Regions from separate parts of the Bradyrhizobium sp. USDA 4506 genome, predicted to be linked through region 2. Evidence: predicted binding sites of a transcription regulator. Region 2 holds the regulator's gene; each other region holds the start of a gene.
What was found. Region 2 encodes PhoB, which activates phosphate uptake and scavenging genes when phosphate is short. Its sites were predicted from a motif close to TGTCATNNANCTGTCAT; they were not measured.
Positions count from the first base shown of each region.

Region 1 (7,254 bases), 3.9 Mb from region 2:
CACCACGCGGCGCACGTAGCAGCCGCCGCCGTAGCCATAACCGCCGTAATAGGCCGGGCCGCCGACGATGACGCGCGGACCGCCCCACCAGCCGTGGTGCCATCCACCGTGCCAGCCGCCATGCCAACCACCCCACGCAGAAGCGGAGGTCGGGGCGAGCGCGGCGGCACCGAGCGAAACCGCGGCGACGGCGGCAAGCGAGAGTTTGCGTAACATGATCGTCTCCTCGAGGTATGGGCGCGCGCGACGCGCCCGCGGTGACATTTCCCGAGACGTCCTGTGAGGCTTGCGGATTGGGGGGGGCCAGCAAGGCGTCCGATCGCTGCAGAGCCTATGTGACTTGAGCTGAACGGCAGCGGCACGGCGCTGACAGAATGGGTTCACCTAGGTGAAATCGCGGTAAGTTGGCCGAGCCGGCCGCTGTCCGGAGGGCGCCCTAACGACGGTTTTCGTCGTGAAAATGCGTCAAAACTAAAGGCTAACGCGTCACAGGGTCGCTTGCCGTTATCCCATCGCGCCGATATAAGCCCCGGCAACTCCCAGCCAAGTTTACAAGGACGAAATCATGGCGATTGAACGCACCTTTTCGATCATCAAACCCGACGCCACCGAGCGCAACCTGACCGGCGCGGTCAATGCGGTGATCGAGAAGGCGGGCCTGCGGGTCGTGGCGCAGAAGCGCATCCGCATGACCCGCGGCCAGGCCGAGACCTTCTACGCCGTCCACAAGGCGCGTCCGTTCTTCGGCGAGCTGGTCGACTTCATGACTTCGGGCCCGGTTGTGGTCCAGGTGCTGGAAGGCGAGGGCGCTATCCTGAAATATCGCGACGTGATGGGCGCGACCGACCCGTCGAAGGCCGCTGAAGGCACCATCCGCAAGCTCTATGCGAAGTCGATCGGCGAGAACTCGGTGCACGGTTCGGATGCGCCGGAGACCGCGGTGATCGAGATCGCGCAGTTCTTCGCCGGCAACGAGATCGTCGGCTGACACCGTATTGCTGAAAGTGGCGCGGTCTCCCGAGGAGACCGCGTCGAAGTAGAACCGGGGAGCGGCGGACGACCGCCGCCAGGGGCGGCCGCAAGGCCGAATAGGACTCGCTGTGGACTGGCTGTGGCAGATCTTTGATCCGGCGTACATCGGCGCGTTCTTCACCGAATTCAAGAACGAGATGGCGACGCCGACGTTCTGGGTCGCCGTCGGCAAGATCATCTGGATCAACGTCCTGCTGTCGGGCGACAACGCGCTCGTGATCGCGCTCGCCTGCCGCGGGCTCGCGCCGCGCCAGCGCCTGTGGGGCATGATTCTCGGCGCCGCCGCGGCAGTGCTGCTGCGCGTCATCTTTACCGGCATCGTCGCCAGCCTGATGGAGCTTCCCTATTTGAAGCTGGTCGGCGGACTGGCGCTGATCGTGATTGCCGCCAAGCTGCTGGTGCCGGAGCAGGAGGACGAGGACAGCGTGCACGCGGCCGCGCATCTGTGGGCCGCGGTTCAGATCGTCGTCGTCGCCGACATCGTGATGAGCCTCGACAATGTGATCGCCGTGGCTGCCGCCGCTAATGGCAGCGTGCCGCTGCTGGTGCTCGGACTTGCGATCAGCGTTCCCCTAATCGTTGCCGGCGCGGCGCTGATCATGGCGCTGCTCACCAAGCTGCCGGTCCTGGTCTGGGCCGGTGCCGCGCTGCTCGGCTGGATCGCGGGTGACGTCATCGCGACCGATCCCGCCGTGCATCCGAAGCTGGACGCGCTGTTCGCCGGACCGCTCGGTACCAAGCTCGATTCCTGGCTGACGTCGGTCGGGATGTCGCCGCAATTCGCCCATGGCGGCAATGGCGGCGAGATCGCGCTCGCGGTGCTCGGCATCATCGTGGTGCTGGTCGTGGGGTCGATCTGGCGCCGCCACGCACTCCGCAAGGCCAAGCACGCCGCCAAGGCGGCGTGAGCCCTAAATCGCGATGCGATTGGGTCGAGCTCGTTGTTTGAGCATGATCTCCGCGCAAACGCATTCCGCGTTTGTCGCGAGGGAAAACCGCTTCGCACTTTTCCGGATCATGCCCTAGCGCCGCACGATCGAGCCGGCGCGCCCGACCAGCCGCGCCAATTGCTTGAAGCGGCTGCCGACGCGGTCGGCGACCAGATCCACCATCCGGTGCTCGAACACCAGCATCAGCTTGCGGCCCTGGGTGCGGAAATGGGTTGCCGGCAGCACGCCGGTGCGCGCCGCCGTGATCAGATGCGCGACGCGAAATGCGGCGCCGAGCACGCGGGCGCGCTCGTCCATCGCCGGCGTCACCAGCGCGCGGATCTGCGGCGGCGGCTCGTTTTCCTCGCTGAGCCCGGCGTAGCGATAGAACACCGAGAGCGCGACGAAGGCGCGGCCCTGATGCGTGATCGAGCCGAAATTGCCGTTCATGATCAGGCTGAGGGTTTCCTCGCCGCGATGATCGGGATGCACCCGCCAGCCGATGTCGGAGAGCAGGCAGGCGACGTGCCGCAGCCTGCGGTCTTCCTCGGTCTCGCGTAGCCTGACGACGCGCACCAGCCGGTCGGTCCACGCCGTCAGCTCCTGGGCGTGGCGGGCCGAGCGCGACAGCAATTCGTTGAGATTCTGCGCGGCGCAGAGCAGTCCGTCCTTGGCGCGTTCGGCCTGCGGCAGCATCTCGTAGAGCAGGCCCTCGCGTACGCCGAAGGTCGAGAACACGATGGTCTTCGGCTGGGCCACGCGGATGATGTATTCGAGCACGAGCGCGGCATAGGCCAATAGCGGCCGCCGCGCGTCGGCGACCGACTCGATATTGGCCAGCATGTTGGTGGCCGCCAGCCGTCGCAGCCGCTGCGCGAAGTCGAGTGCGTCGGCCGCCGGGATCGAATAGCCGTGCATCACCTTGAGCGGGTAGCCGCTCTGGATGATGTGAATGCGCGCCAGCGCACGCCAGGTGCCGCCGACGGCATAGAAGGTGCGGCCGCGGCCGGTCTTGAGCTGGGCGACGCCGAGCAGCTCGTTCTTGACGATGCGTTCGGCGCGCTTGAGCGATTTGTTGGAGAGGTCCTGCAGCGCGAGGCTGCCGAGCGGCAGCGTCACGCCGCTGCGCACGCGGCTGCCCTTGACATCGATCAGTTCAAGCGAGCCGCCGCCGAGATCGCCGACGATGCCGTTCGGATTGTGCACGCCCGAGACGACGCCGAGCGCGGATAGCTTCGCTTCACGCGGCCCGGTGAGGATCTCGATCTTGGCGCCGCAGATGCGCTCGGCCTTGGCGATGAAGTCCGGACCGTTCTTGGCGTCGCGGCAGGCCGCGGTCGCGATCGCGTAGACGCGGCCGACTTGCTGGATCTTGCACAGCGCACGAAAACGGCGCAGCGCGGTGAGCGCCTTGTTGACGGCATCGGTTGCGAGCAGGCCGGTGCTCTGCACCTCGCGCCCGAGCCCGCACAGCGCCTTCTCGTTGAAGATTGTGATGAGGCTGCGCGCCATCGCCTCGTAGACCACGAGACGAACCGAGTTCGAGCCGATATCGATGACAGCGACGCTGGAAGCGCGCTTCCGCGGCCGCTTCACCGTAAGGCCCCCTTAAGACGATGGCTGCTGACGCTCGTTGCGACGCGTGAGACGGCGCGGTGAAGATTCCTTGAGAGACTTACCACGGCCGGACAGACTCGGATTTGTCATAAAGTAGTCATGCAGATTGAAGGGCTCTTCGCCTTTCGCGGCCTTCATACGCGTTGACGACCCATCCGGCAACAATTGCCAGCTTTGCTCGGTGTCCTTCAGGTTCGCGACCATGATCTGTTCGAGAACCTGCTGATGCACCGTGGGATTTTGCAGCGGACAGAGAACCTCGACGCGGCGGTCGAGGTTTCGCGGCATCATGTCAGCGGACGAGATATACACAGCAGCTTTTGTGCTCGGCAGGCCCTGACCCATGCCGAAGCAATAGATTCGGCCGTGTTCCAGGAACCGGCCGATCACCGATTTGACGCGGATGTTCTCCGACAGTCCCGGCAGCCCCGGCCGCAGGCAGCAGATGCCGCGCACCACGAGCTCGACCGAGACGCCGGCCTGCGAGGCCTCGTACAGCGCGTCGATGATATCAGGGTCGACCAGCGCATTCATCTTCATCCAGACCGCGCCGGGCCGGCCGTGCTTGACGTGGGCGATCTCGCCGTGGATGTGCTCGATGATCCGCTTGCGCAGCGTCAGCGGCGACACCGCCATCTTCTCGATGTCGCTCGGCTCGGCATAGCCGGTGATGTAGTTGAAGACCCGCGCGACGTCGCGGCCGATGATCGGATCCGAAGTGAAGTAGGAGAGGTCGGTGTAGATGCGCGCGGTGACCGGGTGATAGTTGCCGGTGCCGGTGTGCACATAGGTCGTGAGATTGCCGCCCTCGCGGCGCACCACCATCGACAGCTTGGCATGCGTCTTCAATTCGATGAAGCCGTAGACCACCTGCACGCCGGCGCGTTCGAGGTCGCGGGCCCAGCGGATATTGGCTTCCTCGTCGAAGCGCGCCTTCAGCTCGATCAGCGCGGTCACCGACTTGCCGGCCTCGGCGGCTTCCGCCAGCGCGCGCACGATCGGCGAATTGTTCGAGGTGCGATAGAGCGTCTGCTTGATCGCGACCACGTCGGGATCGCGTGCCGCCTGCTGCAGGAACTGCACCACGACGTCGAAGGATTCGTAGGGGTGATGGACCACGAGGTCCTTCTGGCGGATGGCGGCGAAGATATCGCCGCCATGATCGCGCACCCGCTCGGGGTGGCGCGGCACATAGGGCGGGAATTCGAGGTCGGGGCGATTGAGGCGGGTGAGCTGCGACAGCTCGTTCATCGCCAGCACGCCGTCGACCAGGATCACTTCGTCGTCTGCGGCCGACAAGGCGTGCTGCACGAAGATGCGCAGCTCTTCGGGCATCGTGGCCTCGATCTCGAGCCGGATCACCGACCCGCGGCGGCGCCGCTTGAGCGCGGTCTCGAACAGGCGAACGAGATCTTCGGCCTCTTCCTCGATTTCGAGTTCGGAGTCCCTGATGATGCGGAATGCGCCTTGGCCCTTGACGGTGTAGCCGGGGAACAGGCGGCCGATGAAGAGACCGGTGGCCTGCTCCAGCGTGATCAGCCGCGCCGGCGCGCCTTCCTTGGTGGAGGGGATGCGGATGAAGCGGTCGATCTTGCCGGGCATGCGGATCAGCGCGTTCATCGCCTTGCCGTCGGAGATCCGCGACAATTGCAGCGCCACCGTGAAGCCGAGATTCGGGATGAACGGGAAGGGATGCGCCGGGTCGATCGCCAGCGGCGTCAGCAGCGGGAAGATGCTGTGGAGGAAGTGATCCTCGATCCAGCTGCGCTCGGACTTGGTGACGTCGCGGCCGTCGACCAGCTGGATGCCGACCTTGGCCAGGATATCCCGCAGGTCGCTCCAGATCGCCTGCTGGTCGGAGGCGAGCTGCGAGACGGTCTTGTTGATCATCACGAGCTGATCGGCCGGCAGCAGGCCGTCCGGGCTGCGCTCGGTAATGCCCTCGCGGACCTGCGCCTTGATGCCGGCGACACGGACCATGAAGAACTCGTCGAGGTTATTCGCCGAAATCGACAGGAAGCGGACCCGCTCCAGCACGGGATGGCCGAGATTGACCGATTCCTCGAGCACCCGCCGGTTGAAGTGCAGCCAGGAGAGCTCCCGGTTGATGAAGCGTTCGGGGCTGGTCGCGATTGCGGGAATGGCGGGAAATTCCGCCTCTTTTTCTTTGATTTCAGTAGCTTGTGCCGAGTCCATAAAGTGCTGGTCCAATTCAGGGCAGGGGCCGGGGCGGTGTAGCCGAGAGCCGCAGAGACCATGTGATATTGCGATGACGTTTCGATGACATTGATGTTCCGCTCGCCTGCGCCGTCAAGCCGCGGGATGGATCAGGCGTCGCGCAACAGCTCCGCCGCCAGCGCCCGCGTGACGGGACGGCCGAGCCGGAGTGCCTCGGTATCCAGGAGCTCGACCGCCTGCCGGACGGCAACGTAGGAACGCTCGATCCGGTTGCTCAGATAGCTGACCAGCGGTTCGTCCACGCTCATCTGGCGGTCGGCGCAGAACTTGACAATCAGGCCGCGGAACAGCTGGTCGTCCGGCGGCAGCAGCGTCACGGTCGGCACCGCGCGGAGCCGCGACCGCAGGTCGCGCAATTCGATCTCGAACGCCGAGGGCGGAATGCGCGCCGTGATCAGCACGTAGGCATCGTCCTGGCGCGCCAGATTCATCAGATGAAACATTGCGCGCTCGTCGAAATCCGCCGGCCTCAGGTCTTCGACGACGAGCGCACCGGTCGCAAGCGCGGTCGGCACCGTGTCGGCGGTCAGCGCATGCGCCGCGGTCGAGCGCGCGCCGGCGCTCTCGGCCCAGATCGCGGCGAGGTGGCTTTTGCCGGAGCCGTCAGGCCCGACCAGCAGCATGATTCGGTTTGGCCAGTCCGGCCAGCCGTCGATCAGCGCCAGCGCCGCCTCATTGGCAGGGCCCTCAAGGAAATCGTCGCGGGTCAGCTTCTCCTCGTGCGGCAGGGCCAAGGCCAATTGACGAGGTTGAACGCTACTGGCCACGCAGGTCTCCAAACCACTTCATTTTAGCCATGCGCAAACGCGTCGCGTTTGTCGCGGGAAAACCGGCTTCCACTTTTCCGGATCCCGCCTACCGAGCTTCGATGGTGCTCATGTGCCGCACCCACTCCACGAGATAGAGGGACACCGAACCCAAAGTAAAGATCGTGACCAGGCCCATCAGGATCAGGTCGTAAGGATGTGGCTGAAAGCCGAAGCCGAGCGAGGCCAGCACCAGCGCTGCGAACGCGACCTGCGCCACCGTGTTCAGCTTCGACACCATCAGCGGCTTCATCTCGACCGGCTTGTCGAACAACCATGACACAATCACGGCGGAGACGATCATGATGTCGCGTGACACCACGAGAATCACGATCCAGCGCGGCACCGCGCCCCAGATTCCGAGCGCGACATAGATCGACACCAGGAGCGCCTTGTCGGCGAGCGGATCGAGCAGGGCGCCGAGCTCGCTCGTCATGTTGAAGCGCTTGGCGAGGAAACCGTCGACCGCGTCCGAGACGCCGGCGATCACGAAGATCGCGAACGCAATCTCCATCTGGCTGGACACGATGGCCCAGACGATCACCGGCACCAGGATGATGCGGCCGAGGGTGATGATGTTCGGAATGCTCAACTTGGATCGCTTCCCGGCTAGAAGCCTGATTTTACTCGAT
Region 1 is NZ_JBSSBM010000002.1:2,328,684-2,335,937, forward strand. It holds gene ACVIHF_RS13020 (hypothetical protein) at 1-216, opposite strand, end outside; gene ndk (nucleoside-diphosphate kinase) at 566-988, shown strand; gene ACVIHF_RS13030 (TerC family protein) at 1,101-1,940, shown strand; gene ppx (exopolyphosphatase) at 2,055-3,557, opposite strand; gene ACVIHF_RS13040 (RNA degradosome polyphosphate kinase) at 3,570-5,774, opposite strand; gene ACVIHF_RS13045 (P-loop NTPase family protein) at 5,906-6,583, opposite strand; gene ACVIHF_RS13050 (CDP-alcohol phosphatidyltransferase family protein) at 6,672-7,214, opposite strand.
Region 1: a site for PhoB is predicted at 5,848-5,864, ahead of ACVIHF_RS13040 (RNA degradosome polyphosphate kinase). Genes of this name have one in related genera too.

Region 2 (7,254 bases):
GAACGGTAGCGTGCGCCGCGAGCTCGAGCAGCGCGTCATGGTTGAGGATGCGGATCATGATCGCATCGACATAGCGCGACAGCACGCGCGCGGTGTCGGCGATGGTCTCGCCGCGGCCGAGCTGCATCTCGGCGCCGGTCAGCATGATGGATTCACCGCCGAGCTGGCGCATGCCGACGTCGAACGACACCCTTGTGCGGGTCGACGGGCGCTCGAAGATCATCGCCAGCGTCTTGCCTTCGAGCGGCTTCCTGCCCTTCTCATGCGCCTTCAGCTTCGCCTTCATGGCGGCTCCGGCGGACAGCATGTTGCGCAGCTCGCCGAGCGGCAGCTCGTTGATATCGAGGAAGTGACGGACCGGCTTGCTCATTATCCAGCCGCCTTCTTCGGCTGCGCCGCCGACAGCACAGAGCAGGCGCGCTCGAGCGCGGTGATCGACTGGTCGATCTCGGGCTCGGTCACGATCAGCGGCGCCAGGAACCGCACCACATTGTCGCCGGCGCCGACGGTGAGCAGCTTCTCGCTGCGCAGCGCGGCGATCAGGTCGCCCGACGGCACCACGGCCTTGACGCCGATCAACAGCCCCTCGCCGCGCACCTCCGACAGCACGCCGGGATAGCGGTCGACGACGGAAGCGAGCTTCTGCTTGAGCAGCAGCGACATCTTCTGCACATGCTCGAAGAAGCCGGGTTTCAGCATGACGTCGAGCACGGCATTGGCGGCGGCGACCGCGAGCGGATTGCCGCCGAAGGTCGAGCCGTGCGAGCCGGGCGCCATGCCGGCCGCAGCCTGCGCGGTCGCCAGCACCGCGCCGATCGGAAAACCGCCGCCGAGCGCCTTGGCCAGCGACATCACGTCCGGCGTGACGCCGGTGCGCTTGTAGGCGAACAGCTCGCCGGTGCGGCCCATGCCGGTCTGCACCTCGTCGAAGGCGAGCAGCAGGCCGTGCTCGTCACACAGCGCGCGCAGTGCCTTGAAGAACGCCTGCGGCGCCGAGCGCACGCCGCCCTCGCCCTGCACCGGCTCGATCAGGATGCCGGCGGTGTGCGGGCCGATCGCCTTCTTCACCGCCTCGATGTCGCCATGCGGCACCTGGTCGAAGCCGTCCATCGGCGGGCCGAAGCCTTCGAGATATTTCGCCGAGCCTGTCGCCGCCAGCGTGCCCAGCGTGCGGCCGTGGAAGGCGCCCTCGAAGGTGATGATGCGGTAGCGCTCGCCATGGCCCTTGGAGAAGTGATAGTGGCGGACCAGCTTGATCACGCCCTCCATCGCTTCGGCGCCGGAATTGCAGAAGAACACGAAGTCGGCAAAGCTCTGCTCGCACAGCCGTGCGGCAAGCACCTCGCCGTCCGGGCTCTTGAACAGGTTCGACATGTGCCAGAGCTTGGTCGCCTGTTCCTGCAGCGCCTTGACCAGATGCGGATGCGCGTGCCCGAGCGCGTTGACCGCGACGCCCGAGGTGAAATCGAGATAGCGGTCGCCGTTGGTTGCGATCAGCCAGGCGCCCTCGCCGCGCTCGAAGCCGAGATCGACCCTGGCGAAGACGGGGAGCAGATGCGACGTGGCAGCGTTGGTCATGGCGATCACTGACGGTTTTTAAGCCGACAATTGCCGCTGCGCCTTGACGCCAGCGCAGCAACGGCCAGCTTCGGAAAACAAAACGGCCGCCTTTGCGGGCGGCACGTGGCGGGCATTCTATGCTGCGGTCGGTAAGTGTCAATCGCCACGAAGTGGCCTTCCTGCAATGCGAAACGAGCGCAATCCGGAGCATTCCGGTGCGGTGGAAAAGCCTCATCGTGATGCTTAACTGTGTGGGAACATGTGGACGCACGGCCGCGGACTCTTGCGCCAGAGTCACGCCATATTGTAGCGTTTGGCCTGTCGGGTACGACATCTCGTGCGGCGGTACTGGACCCTCTAAGTAGCCTTTGTGTCTCGCGTAAACGTTCGGGCGCAACACCGTGCCCGGCGAGGGCTAAGGGATTCTGGCCGCAGGGATATTTGTCCAGATTGGCTCGCAGCGCCGCTCCAATGATTGGCCGGCGCTACGCGAAGGGAAGAATGCGATGACTGTATTGACCTGGTCCGACGATCGCGTCGAGCAGCTGAAGAAACTCTGGGAGTCCGGCCTGTCGGCCAGCCAGATCGCGGCGGAACTTGGCAATGTGACGCGAAACGCCGTGATCGGCAAAGTGCATCGGCTCGGCCTCTCCGGCCGCGCCAAGGCACCCTCCACGGCCGCGCCGCGGCAGCGCAAGGCTCGCCCGGCCCAGCACATGATGCGGGTGGCGCGTCCGGTCTCGCGCGGCAACACCGCGCTGGCGCACGCCTTCGAGGTCGAGATGGAGCCCGATCCGATCTCCTACGACAATGTGGTGCCGATGAGCCAGCGGCTCTCGCTGCTGGAGCTCAACGAGGCCACCTGTCATTGGCCGGTCGGCGATCCCTCGAGCCCGGAATTCTTCTTCTGCGGCGGCAAGGCGCTCGCCGGCCTGCCCTATTGCGCGCATCACTCGCGCGTCGCCTACCAGCCCGCCGCCGATCGCCGCCGGCCGTCGGCGAAACCGCAGATCAAGTGAGCACTCGGGAAAACGACGGAAGACCTCAAAAACAAATCCCCGCGAAAGCGGGGATTTTTTGTGTGATGCGTAGCCCATTACACCACCGGCGTCGTCCCGGCGAAAGCCGGGACCCATAACCACTAATGCGTGTTGTTAGAAAGCCGTCTGGCCGCGTGCCGATTGCACTGGCCGCGGCGTATGGGTCCCGGCTTTCGCCGGGACGACGCCGTGTTGCGGTTTATGAATGCCGCATGGCCGTTACGGCTGTGGCTCGGCCTTGGCAAAGCGGTCGTCGAGCGCGTAGCCGGCGCCGCGCACGGTGCGGATCGGATCCTGCTCGCGGCCCGGATTGAGCAGCTTGCGCAAGCGGCCGATATGCACGTCGACGGTGCGCTCATCGATGTAGATGTCGCGGCCCCAGACGCTGTCGAGCAGTTGCTCGCGGCTGAACACGCGGCCGGGATGCTCGAGGAAGAATTCGAGCAGGCGATACTCGGTCGGCCCGAGATCGATCGGACGGCCCGAGCGCGCCACGCGGCGCTTCTCGCGGTCGAGCTCGATGTCGCCATAGGTCAGCACGGTCGCAAGCCGCTCCGGGCTGGCGCGGCGCAACAGGCCCTTCACCCGCGCCAGCAGCTCCGGCACCGAGAACGGCTTGACGATGTAATCGTCCGCGCCGGTGGCAAGCCCGCGCACGCGCTCGCTTTCCTCGCCGCGCGCGGTCAGCATGATGATCGGAAGCTGCTTGGTCTCGGGCCGCGCCCGCAGGCGGCGGCACAGTTCGATGCCGGACAGGCCCGGCAGCATCCAGTCCAGCACCACGAGGTCGGGAACGCGCTCCTTCAGCCGTGTATCCGCATCGTCGCCGCGCCCCACCGTCTCGACATCGTAGCCTTCCGCATCGAGATTGTAGCGCAACAGCGTCGTCAGCGCTTCCTCGTCTTCGACTACCAGAATGCGTGCGCTCATCGGTCTAAGTTCTTTCTCTGTGGTGATCCGTTGCCCAGACGCAAACCGAAACGCTTACTTCCTTGAGCATAGTCCCCGCGGAAACGATTTGTCGCGAGGATCATCCAGTTTCGCTCTTGCCGGTTCCGTGCTTGCCGATCATGCCTCAGTTGCCCGGCACCGTGGTGGCAAAAGTGGTCATGTCCCCCTTCGGGCGCTTGTCGGTGATCTGCTGGCCCTCGATCATGTAGAACACGGTCTCGGCGATATTGGTGGCGTGATCGCCGATCCGCTCGATGTTCTTGGCGCAGAACATCAGATGGATGCAGAACGAGATGTTGCGCGGATCTTCCATCATGTAGGTGAGCAGTTCGCGGAACAGCGAGGTGCAGATCGCATCGACCTCCTCGTCGCCCTTCCAGACGTTCATCGCCGCCGGCAGGTCGTGCGCGGCATAGGCGTCGAGCACCGACTTGACCTGCGACAGCACGAGGTCGGTCATGTGCTCGAGGCCGCGGATCAGCTTCAGCGGCTGGAAATCGCTCTCCAGCGCCGCGACGCGCTTGCCCATGTTCTTGGCGAGGTCGCCGATCCGCTCGAGATCGGTAGCGACGCGCATCGCGCTGACGATCTCACGCAGGTCGATCGCCATCGGCTGGCGGCGCGCGATCGTCAGCACCGCGCGCTCTTCGATGTTGCGCTGCAGATTGTCGATCTCGATGTCGGCGGCGACCACGCGCTTGCCGAGCGCGACGTCGCGACGGATCAGCGCGTCGACCGACTCGGTAATCATTCGTTCGACCAGGCCGCCCATCTCGGCGACCAGGCGGGTCAACTCCTGCAGGTCGCTGTCGAATGCCTTGGCGGTATGTTCAGAAGCCATCGCTTGTCTCCCTCAACCATGATCCCGGGGATCATGGCTTCGTGTCCTGAATTTTAGCATGACCTGATCGGAAAACCGGTTTCCACTTTTCCGGATCATGCGCCGGTCAACCGAACCGGCCGGTGATGTAGTCCTGGGTGCGCCGATCGCTCGGTGAGGTGAAGATCTTGTTGGTGTCGTCGAACTCGATCAGCTCGCCGAGATACATGAAGGCGGTCTTGTCGGAGACGCGCGCCGCCTGCTGCATGTTGTGGGTGACGATCGCGATCGTGTAGTCCTCGGAGAGCTCCTGGATCAGTTCCTCGACCTTGGCGGTCGAGATCGGGTCGAGCGCCGAGCACGGCTCGTCGAACAGGATCACCTCGGGGCGCACCGCCACGGTGCGCGCGATGCACAGGCGCTGCTGCTGGCCGCCGGAGAGCGACAGGCCGGAGGCGTTCAGCTTGTCCTTGACCTCGTTCCACAGCGCGCCGCCGCGCAGCGCCTTCTCGACCCGGTCGTCCATCTCGGACTTCGAGATCTTCTCGTAGAGGCGGATGCCGAAGGCGATGTTCTCGTAGATCGTCATCGGGAACGGCGTCGGCTTCTGGAACACCATGCCGACCCGCGCGCGCAGCAAGTTGAGGTCGAGCTTGGGGTCGAGAATGTTGGTCTGGTCCAGCATCAGCTGGCCGACCGCGCGCTGGCCCGGATACAGGTCGTACATCCGGTTGAAGATGCGCAGCAGGGTCGACTTGCCGCAGCCGGACGGGCCGATGAACGCCGTGACGCGGTTGGTGCCGAGCGTCAGGTTGATGTTCTTCAGCGCGTGGTGCTCGCCGTAATAGAAGTTGAGGTTGCGCACCGTGACTTTCGGCGGCGCTTCCGGCAGCGGAACCTGGGGAATGTGGCCTGCGGCAGTCGTGGAGACGGAAAGCTCGGTCATTTTGCGGCCCTTTCGGCACCAAGGATACGCGCGCCGATATTCAACGCGAGCACGGTGAATGTGATGAGCAGCGCGCCGCTCCACGCCAGCTCTTTCCAGTAGGCGTAGGGGCTCTGCACGAAGTTGTTGATGGTCACTGGCAGGTTGGCCATCGTCTTGGTCAGATCCAGGCTGAAGAACTGGTTCGACAGCGCGGTGAACAGCAGCGGCGCGGTCTCGCCGGCGACGCGGGCGGTCGCCAGCAGCACACCGGTGATCAGACCCGATCGCGCGGCACGATAAGCGATCCGCTTGATCACCAGCGAACGCGGCAGGCCGAGCGCGGAGGCGGCCTCGCGCAGCGGATTGGGCACCAAGAGCAGCATGTCCTCGGTGGTACGCAGCACGACCGGGATCACGATCACCGCGAGCGCAAGACTGCCTGCGATCGCTGAGAAGCCGCGCATCGGCACCACCACCGCACCATAGATGAACAGGCCGATGATGATCGAGGGCGCGCTGAGCAGGATGTCGTTGATGAAGCGGATCACCGAGGTCAGCTTGTCGTGCTTGCCGTATTCGGCGAGGTAGGTGCCGGCGAACAGGCCAAGCGGCGCGCCGATGCCGACGCCGATCACGGTCATGATGACCGAGCCGACGATGGCGTTGAGCAGGCCGCCTTCGGTCGAGCCGGGCGGCGGCGTGTTCTGGGTGAACAGCTGCACGCTGAGGCCGGCAAGGCCGTTATAGAGCAGCGTGATCAGGATCAGCGCCAGCCAGGTGACGCCGAACAGCGCCGCACCGACACAGAGTGCGCGGATGACGATGTCGCTGCGGCGGCGGGATTTGTAGATCGGGTTCATGGCGTTACTTCCCCGCCTTCTTTTCAAGCCGCATCAGCATCAGCCGCGCGCCGGCGAGCACGAAGAAGGTCAGCACGAACAGCAGCAGGCCGAGCAGGATCAGGCCGGACTGGTGCAGGCCGTCGCTCTCGGCGAATTCGCTGGCGATCGCCGCCGAGATCGTGGTGCCCGGCGCGAAGATCGACGACGAGATCCGGAACGAGTTGCCGATGATGAAGGTCACCGCCATGGTCTCGCCGAGGGCGCGGCCGAGCGCCAGCATGATGCCGCCGATCACGCCGACGCGGGTGTAGGGGATCACGACGCTGCGAACGACTTCCCAGGTGGTGCAGCCCATGCCGTAGGCGGCCTCTTTCAGCACCGGCGGCACGGTCTTGAACACGTCGACCGAGATCGCGGTGATGAAGGGCAGCACCATGATCGCAAGGATCAGCGCAGCGTTGAACAGGCTGAGATAGGACGGCGGGCCGGCGAACACCGCGCCCAGCACCGGGACGCCCTCGAAGATCCGGATCATGAAGGGCTGGAACGTGTTGGCCAGGAACGGGCCGAGCACGAAGAAGCCCCACATGCCGTAGATGATCGAGGGGATGCCGGCGAGCAGCTCGATCGCGATGCCGATCGGGCGGCGCAGCACTTGCGGGCAGAGCTCGGTGAGGAACACGGCGATGCCGATGCCGACCGGAATGGCGATCAGCATCGCGATGACCGAGGTAATCAGCGTGCCGTAGATCGGGCCGAGCGCGCCGAGCACCGGCGGATCGGCCGAGGGCGCCCAGCGCTGCGTCCACAGGAAGGCGAAGCCGTATTCCTTCATCGCCGGCCAGGCGCCGACGATCAGCGACAGGATGATGCCGCCGAGGATCAACAGAACCGAGATCGCCGAGATACGGGTGATCCAATAGAAGGTGAGGTCACCAAGCTTGAAGGCGCTGAGGGCCTTGGCGCGATCGTAAGGTCCCGCGGCTTCCATCACATCGCTCTGAACAGCCATGTCTGCCACGCCAATCCCCTCTTTAGTATGCAAAAGCCACGCAAACCGCTACGCCCCGAAGCGATCTTCACTGACGCATTTGGCCGGGCGTCGTCGTTCCA
Region 2 is NZ_JBSSBM010000002.1:6,188,634-6,195,887, forward strand. It holds gene argF (ornithine carbamoyltransferase) at 1-370, opposite strand, end outside; gene ACVIHF_RS31395 (acetylornithine transaminase) at 370-1,578, opposite strand; gene ACVIHF_RS31400 (GcrA family cell cycle regulator) at 2,067-2,579, shown strand; gene phoB (phosphate regulon transcriptional regulator PhoB) at 2,820-3,530, opposite strand; gene phoU (phosphate signaling complex protein PhoU) at 3,676-4,392, opposite strand; gene pstB (phosphate ABC transporter ATP-binding protein PstB) at 4,499-5,317, opposite strand; gene pstA (phosphate ABC transporter permease PstA) at 5,314-6,159, opposite strand; gene pstC (phosphate ABC transporter permease subunit PstC) at 6,164-7,153, opposite strand.

Region 3 (7,254 bases), 5.6 Mb from region 2:
CGAGGCCGCCGGTCGGCTCGTCCATGAACACCAGCCGCGGCTCGGTGACGAGGTTGCGGGCGATCTGCAGCCGCTGCCGCATGCCGCCGGAATAGGTCTTTGGCGCATCGTCGATGCGGCCGGTATCGATCTCGACCCGCTCCAGCCAGGTCGACGCGGTGTCACGGATGCGGCCGTAATGATTCCAGCCAACCGCCATCAGCCGCTCGCCGACATTGGCGCCGGCCGAGACGCCCATGCGCAGCCCCTGCGCCGGGTCCTGGTGCACGAAGCCCCAGTCGGTGCGAAACAGGAAGCGCCGCTCGGCCTCGCCGAGTTCAGCGAGATCGCGCAGCACGCCGTCGCGCATCCGGTAGCACACCCGGCCCGCGCTCGGCGCGAGCTGCGCCGAGAGCAGCTGCAGCAGCGTCGACTTGCCCGAGCCGGACTCGCCGACGATCGCCAGCACCTCGCCGGGATAGAGCGCGAACGAGACGTCGCGGCAGGCCGCAAGCCGGCCGTAATTCTTGGCAAGCCCCTCGGCCACCAGCAACGGCTCGTCGTTGTCGAGGCTCGAGAGCTCAGACATGCGCCTTCTCCTTGTGCGGCGCTGCGCTCTCGGTGCCGTGATGGCCGGCGGCCTGGCGCTGCTCGCAGAAGTCCGTGTCGGAGCAGACGAACATCCGCCCGCCCTTGTCGTCGGTGACGATCTCGTCGAGATAGGAATTGTCGGCGCCGCACAGCGCGCAGGGCGCGTTGAAGCGGTAGCGCGTGAACGGGTGATCCTCGAAGTCCAGCGACACCACGGTGGTGTAGGGCGGGATCGCGTAGATGCGCTTCTCGCGGCCGGCGCCGAACAGCTGCAGCGCCGCGCAATTGTCCATCTTCGGATTGTCGAATTTCGGCGTCGGCGACGGGTCCATCACGTAGCGCGCGTTCACCTTCACCGGATAGGCGTAGGCGGTGGCGATATGGCCGAAGCGCGCGATGTCCTCGTAGAGCTTGACGTGCATCAGCCCGTATTCGGCGAGCGCGTGCATGCGCCGCGTCTCGGTCTCGCGCGGCTCGAGGAAGCGCAGCGGTTCGGGGATCGGCACCTGATAGACCAGCACCTGCCCGGCATGCAGCGACGCCTCTGGAATGCGGTGCCGGGTCTGGATCACGGTCGCGTCGGTGGTCGAGGTCGTGGTCGCGACACCCGCGGTCTTGCCGAAGAACTTGCGGATCGAGATCGCGTTGGTGGTGTCGTCCGAGCCCTGGTCGATCACCTTCAGCACGTCGTCGGGACCGAGGATCGCGGCCGTCACCTGCACGCCGCCGGTGCCCCAGCCATAGGGCATCGGCATCTCGCGGCTCGCAAACGGCACCTGGTAGCCGGGGATCGCGATCGCCTTGAGGATCGCGCGGCGGATCATCCGCTTGGTCTGCTCGTCGAGATAGGCGAAATTGTACGTCGGCGCGTTCATTCCGCGGCCTCCTGCATTTCCACGGCCTCGTTGGCTTCCGCGAACTCCTGCCGCAGCTTGCGCAAGAGACCGAGCTCGGACTGGAAGTCGACGTAGTGTGGCAGCTTGAGATGCTCGACGAAGCCGGTCGACTGGACATTGTCGGAGTGCGACATCACGAACTCCTCGTCCTGCGCCGGCGCCGCCGCCTCCTCGCCGAGCTCACGCGCACGCAGCGCGCGATCGACCAGCGCCATCGACATGGTCTTGCGTTCGCTCTGCCCGAAGGCGAGGCCATAGCCGCGGGTGAAGCACGGCGCCTCAGTCGTCGAGCCCTTGAACTGGTTGACCATCTGACACTCGGTCAATTCGATCGAGCCGAGCGGCACGGCAAAGCCCGCGTCCTCGGCGAAGAACTCGACCTCGACCTCGCCGAAGCGGATCTCGCCGGCGAACGGGTGATTGCGACCGTAGCCGCGCTGCGTCGAGTAGCCGAGCGCGAGCAGGAAGCCCTCATCGCCGCGCGCCAGGTTCTGCAGCCGCAAATCGCGATCGGCCGGAAAGCTCAACGGCTCGCGCGTGAGGTCGCCGACCGGCGTGTCGCAATCTGCCTGCGGCGAGGATTCGATTAGACCGTCACGGCCGAGAATGTCGGTCACCCGCGGCGTGGCGGCCTGCGAGGCCTCCGCGGTCGCCGGCTGCTCCGGCACAAAGCCTTCCGCGAGCTGCGGATCGAGCAGGCGATGGGTGTAGTCGAAGGTCGGCCCCAGGATCTGGCCGCCCGGAACGTCCTTGAAGGTCGAGGAGATCCGCCGCCGCACCTGCATCTCGCCGGTGTTGACCGGCTCGGTGGCGCCAAAGCGCGGCAGCGTGGCACGGAAGGCGCGGACCAGGAAGATCGCCTCGATCATGTCGCCGCGCGCCTGCTTGATCGCGAGCGCCGCGAGCTCGCGGTCGTAGAGCGAACCTTCGGTCATCACGCGATCGACGCCGAGCGCGAGTTGCTCGGAAATCTGTGCCAGCGTCACCTCGGGCACCTCGCGGTCGCCGCGCCGCTCATGCGCGAGCAGACGATGGGCGTTCTCGATGGCGCGCTCGCCTCCCTTGACGGCTACATACATCGCTCACACTCCGCTTGCGATCAGCCGCGTGGTGCGCGGGATCGCCACAATGGCATCGTCATGGACCAGCACGACATCGATGCCGCGCGGGAACAGGGCTTCGTTGATCGCAAGCCGCTGGAACAGGTCGCGCGGCTTGATCATCGCCTGCAGCACGGCGCTGCCGTCGATGCCGGGCCCTTTCAGCTCGAAGGCCGGCCCCTGCGACAGGCTGTCGACCTGCAGGATCAGCGTGGTCGACCGGTCAGGATATTCGCTGCTGCCGAATGCGAAGCGATCGAGCGCCGGCAGGCTCGCGGCATCGCCGATCAAAGCGAAGCTCGCGATCGAGGAATCGGCCACCACCGGCGCGCTGGCGTGAAACTTCAGCCAGCGGGCGACGTCCGGCGTCGCCGACATCGCAGCGTCAAGCCAGATCGGCGTGTCGTGATCGAACAGCGTCAGCGCGATCGCGGCCGAGCCGCGCATCATGCCGGCGGGCGTTCCCACGCTCGCGGCGACGCGCTGCACGCTGCCCGGGCGCGCCATCGCATCCATCACGGAACGGAAAGTCGATTGCGCCGACAGCACCTTGTCGGCAAAGCCCGCGGGCATTTCGGCAATCGTCGTCATTGCATCATCCCTCACCGCGCACCATCGTGTAGAAATCGACCCGCGTCGCCGCGGTTTCCGCCGCCTTGCGGCCGCGTTCGGCGTTCATGGCGACGCGCAGCGGCGCGATCACCTTGACCTCCACCTCGCCGGACAGTTCCGCCGACTGCACCATGGCATCGCACAGCGCGATCATCTGCGCCTTCCGCGCGTCGCGGCCGAGCGTGTAGCCGAAGCCGACCTCGCCGGTCGCAAGCCGCACCGCCGCGCGCGACACCGTCGCCTCGCCGAGATTGAACGGCGCACCGTCGCCGCCGATCCGCCCACGCAGCATCACAAGGCCGTTTTCCGGCTCACGCAGGTTCTCATGCGCGGGCACCGCGATCGCCGCCAGCCTGCCGGCGATATCAGCAGCGGCGGCGTGCGCCAGCACCGTCATCGCGGCCTTGCGCTGGGCCTGTTTGCTGTTTGGTCCGGTCGAACTCATGGGCAAACCTTTGGGCAACCTTGCTTGCATCAAGTTGTCTATGATACTAGACAACTTGATAGCGGAGCGCCATGACTGTTTCGTGACAAACCAAAGATTTCTGGTATCACCGCGCCATGAGCATGCAGGAAAGTTCCGGCGTCGCCTTGTGGCGGCAGGTCGCCGACGGCATCGAGCGCGGCATCGCTGACGGCCGCTTCGCCGCCGGCGAAAAGCTGCCCGGCGAGATGGAGATCGCCGAGACGTACCGGGTCAACCGGCACACCGTGCGGCGGGCGCTCGCCGCATTGGCGGAGCGCGGCCTGGTGCGCGCGGAACGCGGTAGCGGCACCTATGTCGAAGCCCAGCGCCTCGCCTATCCCTTGCGCTCACGCACGCGATTTTCCGAGATCGTCGGCGCCGGCGGTCACGAGCCGCGCGGCCAGCTGATCGATGCGAGCAGCGACACCGCCAATCGCGAGATTGCGCGCGAGCTCGGCCTGAAGATCGGTGCGCCGCTGATCCGGATCGAAGCGGTGCGGCTCGCCGACCGGACGCCGATCTGCGTCTCCACCACCTGGCTGTCGGCCGAGCGGTTTCCCGATGCCGGCAGCGTGTTCGCCAACGTCCGCTCGATGACGAAGCTGCTCGGGCATTACGGCGTCAAGGACTACCACCGCGCCTCGACCCGGATCACCGCGGCGATCGTCGATGCGACCGACGCCGCGCGGCTCGACCTGCCGCTGGGACGGCCGGTGCTGGTGGTCGACGCCACCGACGTCGACATGCTGGACCAGCCGCTGGTGACCAAGCGCTCGCGCTTCGCCGCCGAGCGCGTGGAGTTTCTGGTCGAGAACGGTTGATCTTTCTCTGCTCCCTCGCCCCGCTCTTGCGGGGAGAGGGTCGGGGTGAGGGGCTGTCTCCGCGAATCCTGGAAGCTGTGAGTACGCCGAGAGTCCCCTCACCCGGAATTTGCGCTACGCGAAAACTCCGGCCTCTCCCCGCGCGCGGGGAGAGGCGAAAGAGAAGCTACACCACCGCCCTTTGCCCGATGATCGCAAAGCGCAGCTTGCTCGAGATGAAGTCGATCGCGGCAACCGCGATCAGGATCATCAGGATCAGGAACGATACTTTCTGCCATTCCAGCACGCGGATCTGTTCGGCAAGCTGCAAGCCGATGCCGCCCGCGCCGACGATGCCGATGATGGTCGCCGAACGCGTGTTCGACTCGATGAAGTAGAGCACCTGCCCGGCGATCACGGGCAGCACCTGCGGCAGCAGGCCGAAGCGAATCTCGTGCAGCGCATTGCCGCCGGACGCGCGGATACCCTCGACCTGCTTGCGATCCGCGGCCTCGATCGCCTCCGAGAACAACTTTCCGAACGCACCGAAGTCCGACACCATGATCGCCAGCACGCCGGCGAACGGACCGAGGCCGACGACGTTGATCCAGACCAGCGCCCAGATCAGCGTATCGACGCCGCGGATCGAGTCCAGGAAGCGGCACACCGGAAAGCGGATCAGGTTCGAGGGGATGATGTTGCGCGCCGCCAGCAGGCTGACCGGGAGTGCCAAAACCGCGGCAAGCGTGGTGCCGAGCACCGCGATCGACAGCGTCTCGCCGAGCGCCTGCATGTAGAGCGGGAACGACGAGCCCGGATTCGGCGGGAGCATCAGCATGGTGATCCAGCCGAGCTGGCCGAGGCCCGCGATCAGCCTGGACGGCGAGAAATCGAGATCAACCAGTCCGAACACGAAGATCGCGAGCGCCGCCACGATCATGGCCGGCATCGCCAGCCGTGCCGATGTGGGACGTTCGAAGACGTCGGGGTACTTCGCGCGCAGTTCCGCGGTGTCCGGCCTCGGCATCTGGCTCATCGACGGGTCTCCTTGCCGAACAGCCGGCCGCGCAGCCAGCCGGTCGAGATGTCGATGATGAAGACGGTGACGATGATGGTGATGAGGATGGCGCTGACGTCGGAATAGTAGAACTTGCGGATCGCGACCACCAGCTCCTGGCCGATGCCGCCGGCGCCGACGAAGCCCATCACCGACGCCTCGCGGACGTTGATCTCGAAGCGCAGCAGCGCATAGCTGGCATAGCCGGCCGAGACCTGCGGCAGCACGGCAAAGCGCATGCAGGACAGCCAGCTCGCGCCGGTGGAGCGGATGCCCTCGACCGGCTTCATGTCGGCATTCTCGACGATCTCGGCGAACAGCTTGCCGAGCGCCCCGGTGGTGTGGATCGCGATCGCCAGCACGCCGGCCATCGGCCCGAGGCCGAACGCGATCACGAAGATCAGCGCGAACACGATGCCGGGGACGGTGCGCGCGAATTCCAGCAGGCGGCGGATCGTGAAACGTACCCATGGGCCCGGCGACGTATTCTGGGCCGCGAAGAAATTGAGCGCGAAGGCGAGCACCGCACCCGTCAGCGTGCCGACATAGCTGATCAGGATCGTCTCGCCGAGCATCTTCAGCCACTTATGCCAACCCCAGAACCATTCGGCGGGATCGGTCCAGACCCGCGCGCCGGAATCCAGCGTCAGGATGCGATCGAAATAGCTGACGAAATTGCCGAAATAGGTGAACAGCGTGCGCAGGTTCACTTCCGCGCCGAACGCCGCGATCACCAGCACCGCACAGAATGCCGCCGTTGCCAGCGCGGCCTTCAACCGCTTGCGTGCGACGGACTTGCGGTAGGCGTCCTCCAGCGTCGCCAGTTGCTGCGCTGGAAGAATGGATACGGCGGTCGCCATCGACGCGTGCCAGTCCGGTTCGGAGTTGAGTGGAGAGAAAGGGCCGGGCTATACGCCCGGCCCTCGTGACGTCAGGCGTGCGATCAGCTCGCCTTCTTGCGCAAACCGTCGACGAACTTGATCAGCTCGATGGTGCCGTCCCAATCCTTGGTGGTGGCGGGATGGAAGCCCTTCTTCTGACCGTCGGACAGACGGTCGAAGGCGGCCTTGTCCTTGGTCGGAGCGTCGAAGAAGGCCTTTGCGATCGCAGCCTTCAGGTCCTCCGGAAGATCGGTGTTGTACGCATAGGGGCCGTTGATGATCAGCGCCGACTTGTGGATGATGCGGAAATCATCCTTCTTCATCGCCGAGCCGTCGGCATTCTTCAGCATGCCCTTGGTCAGCATCTGGGCGAGCGTGGAATCGTCCTCGTTGGTCCACTGGTTGGCGGCCACATCAACGGTTCCCTGCGACAGCGCCAGGACGGCGTTCTCGTGGCTGCCGGTGAACACGACCTTGCCGAAATAGCCTTCGGCGTTCGCGATGCCCATCTTGTTGAGTTCGAAGCGCGGCACGTTGTTGCCGGACGTCGAGTTCGGATCGACCAGGCCGAGATTCTTGCCCTTCAGGTCCTCGACGGTCTTGTACGGGCTCGACGCCTTGACGAAGAACACCGAGTAATAGCCGGTCGAACCGTCGGCGTTCATATCGTTGGCGAACGCGTCGGTCTTGACGCCGGTCAAGCGCGCGCGAGAGAACGAGGCCGAGCCGTAGCTGGCGATCTGGATGTTGCCGGCGCGCTGGCCTTCGATGACGGCGGCGTAGTCGTTGGCGATGCGCAGTGTGACCTTCACGCCGAGTTCCTTCGACAGATACGCCACGAACGGCGTCCAGCGCTCGGTGACGCCGGAGGC
Region 3 is NZ_JBSSBM010000002.1:589,858-597,111, reverse strand. It holds gene phnK (phosphonate C-P lyase system protein PhnK) at 1-568, opposite strand, end outside; gene ACVIHF_RS05200 (alpha-D-ribose 1-methylphosphonate 5-phosphate C-P-lyase PhnJ) at 561-1,445, opposite strand; gene ACVIHF_RS05195 (carbon-phosphorus lyase complex subunit PhnI) at 1,442-2,545, opposite strand; gene phnH (phosphonate C-P lyase system protein PhnH) at 2,549-3,157, opposite strand; gene phnG (phosphonate C-P lyase system protein PhnG) at 3,162-3,623, opposite strand; gene phnF (phosphonate metabolism transcriptional regulator PhnF) at 3,740-4,465, shown strand; gene phnE (phosphonate ABC transporter, permease protein PhnE) at 4,632-5,480, opposite strand; gene phnE (phosphonate ABC transporter, permease protein PhnE) at 5,477-6,361, opposite strand; gene phnD (phosphonate ABC transporter substrate-binding protein) at 6,445-7,254, opposite strand, start outside.
Region 3: a site for PhoB is predicted at 3,695-3,711, ahead of phnF (phosphonate metabolism transcriptional regulator PhnF). Genes of this name have one in related genera too.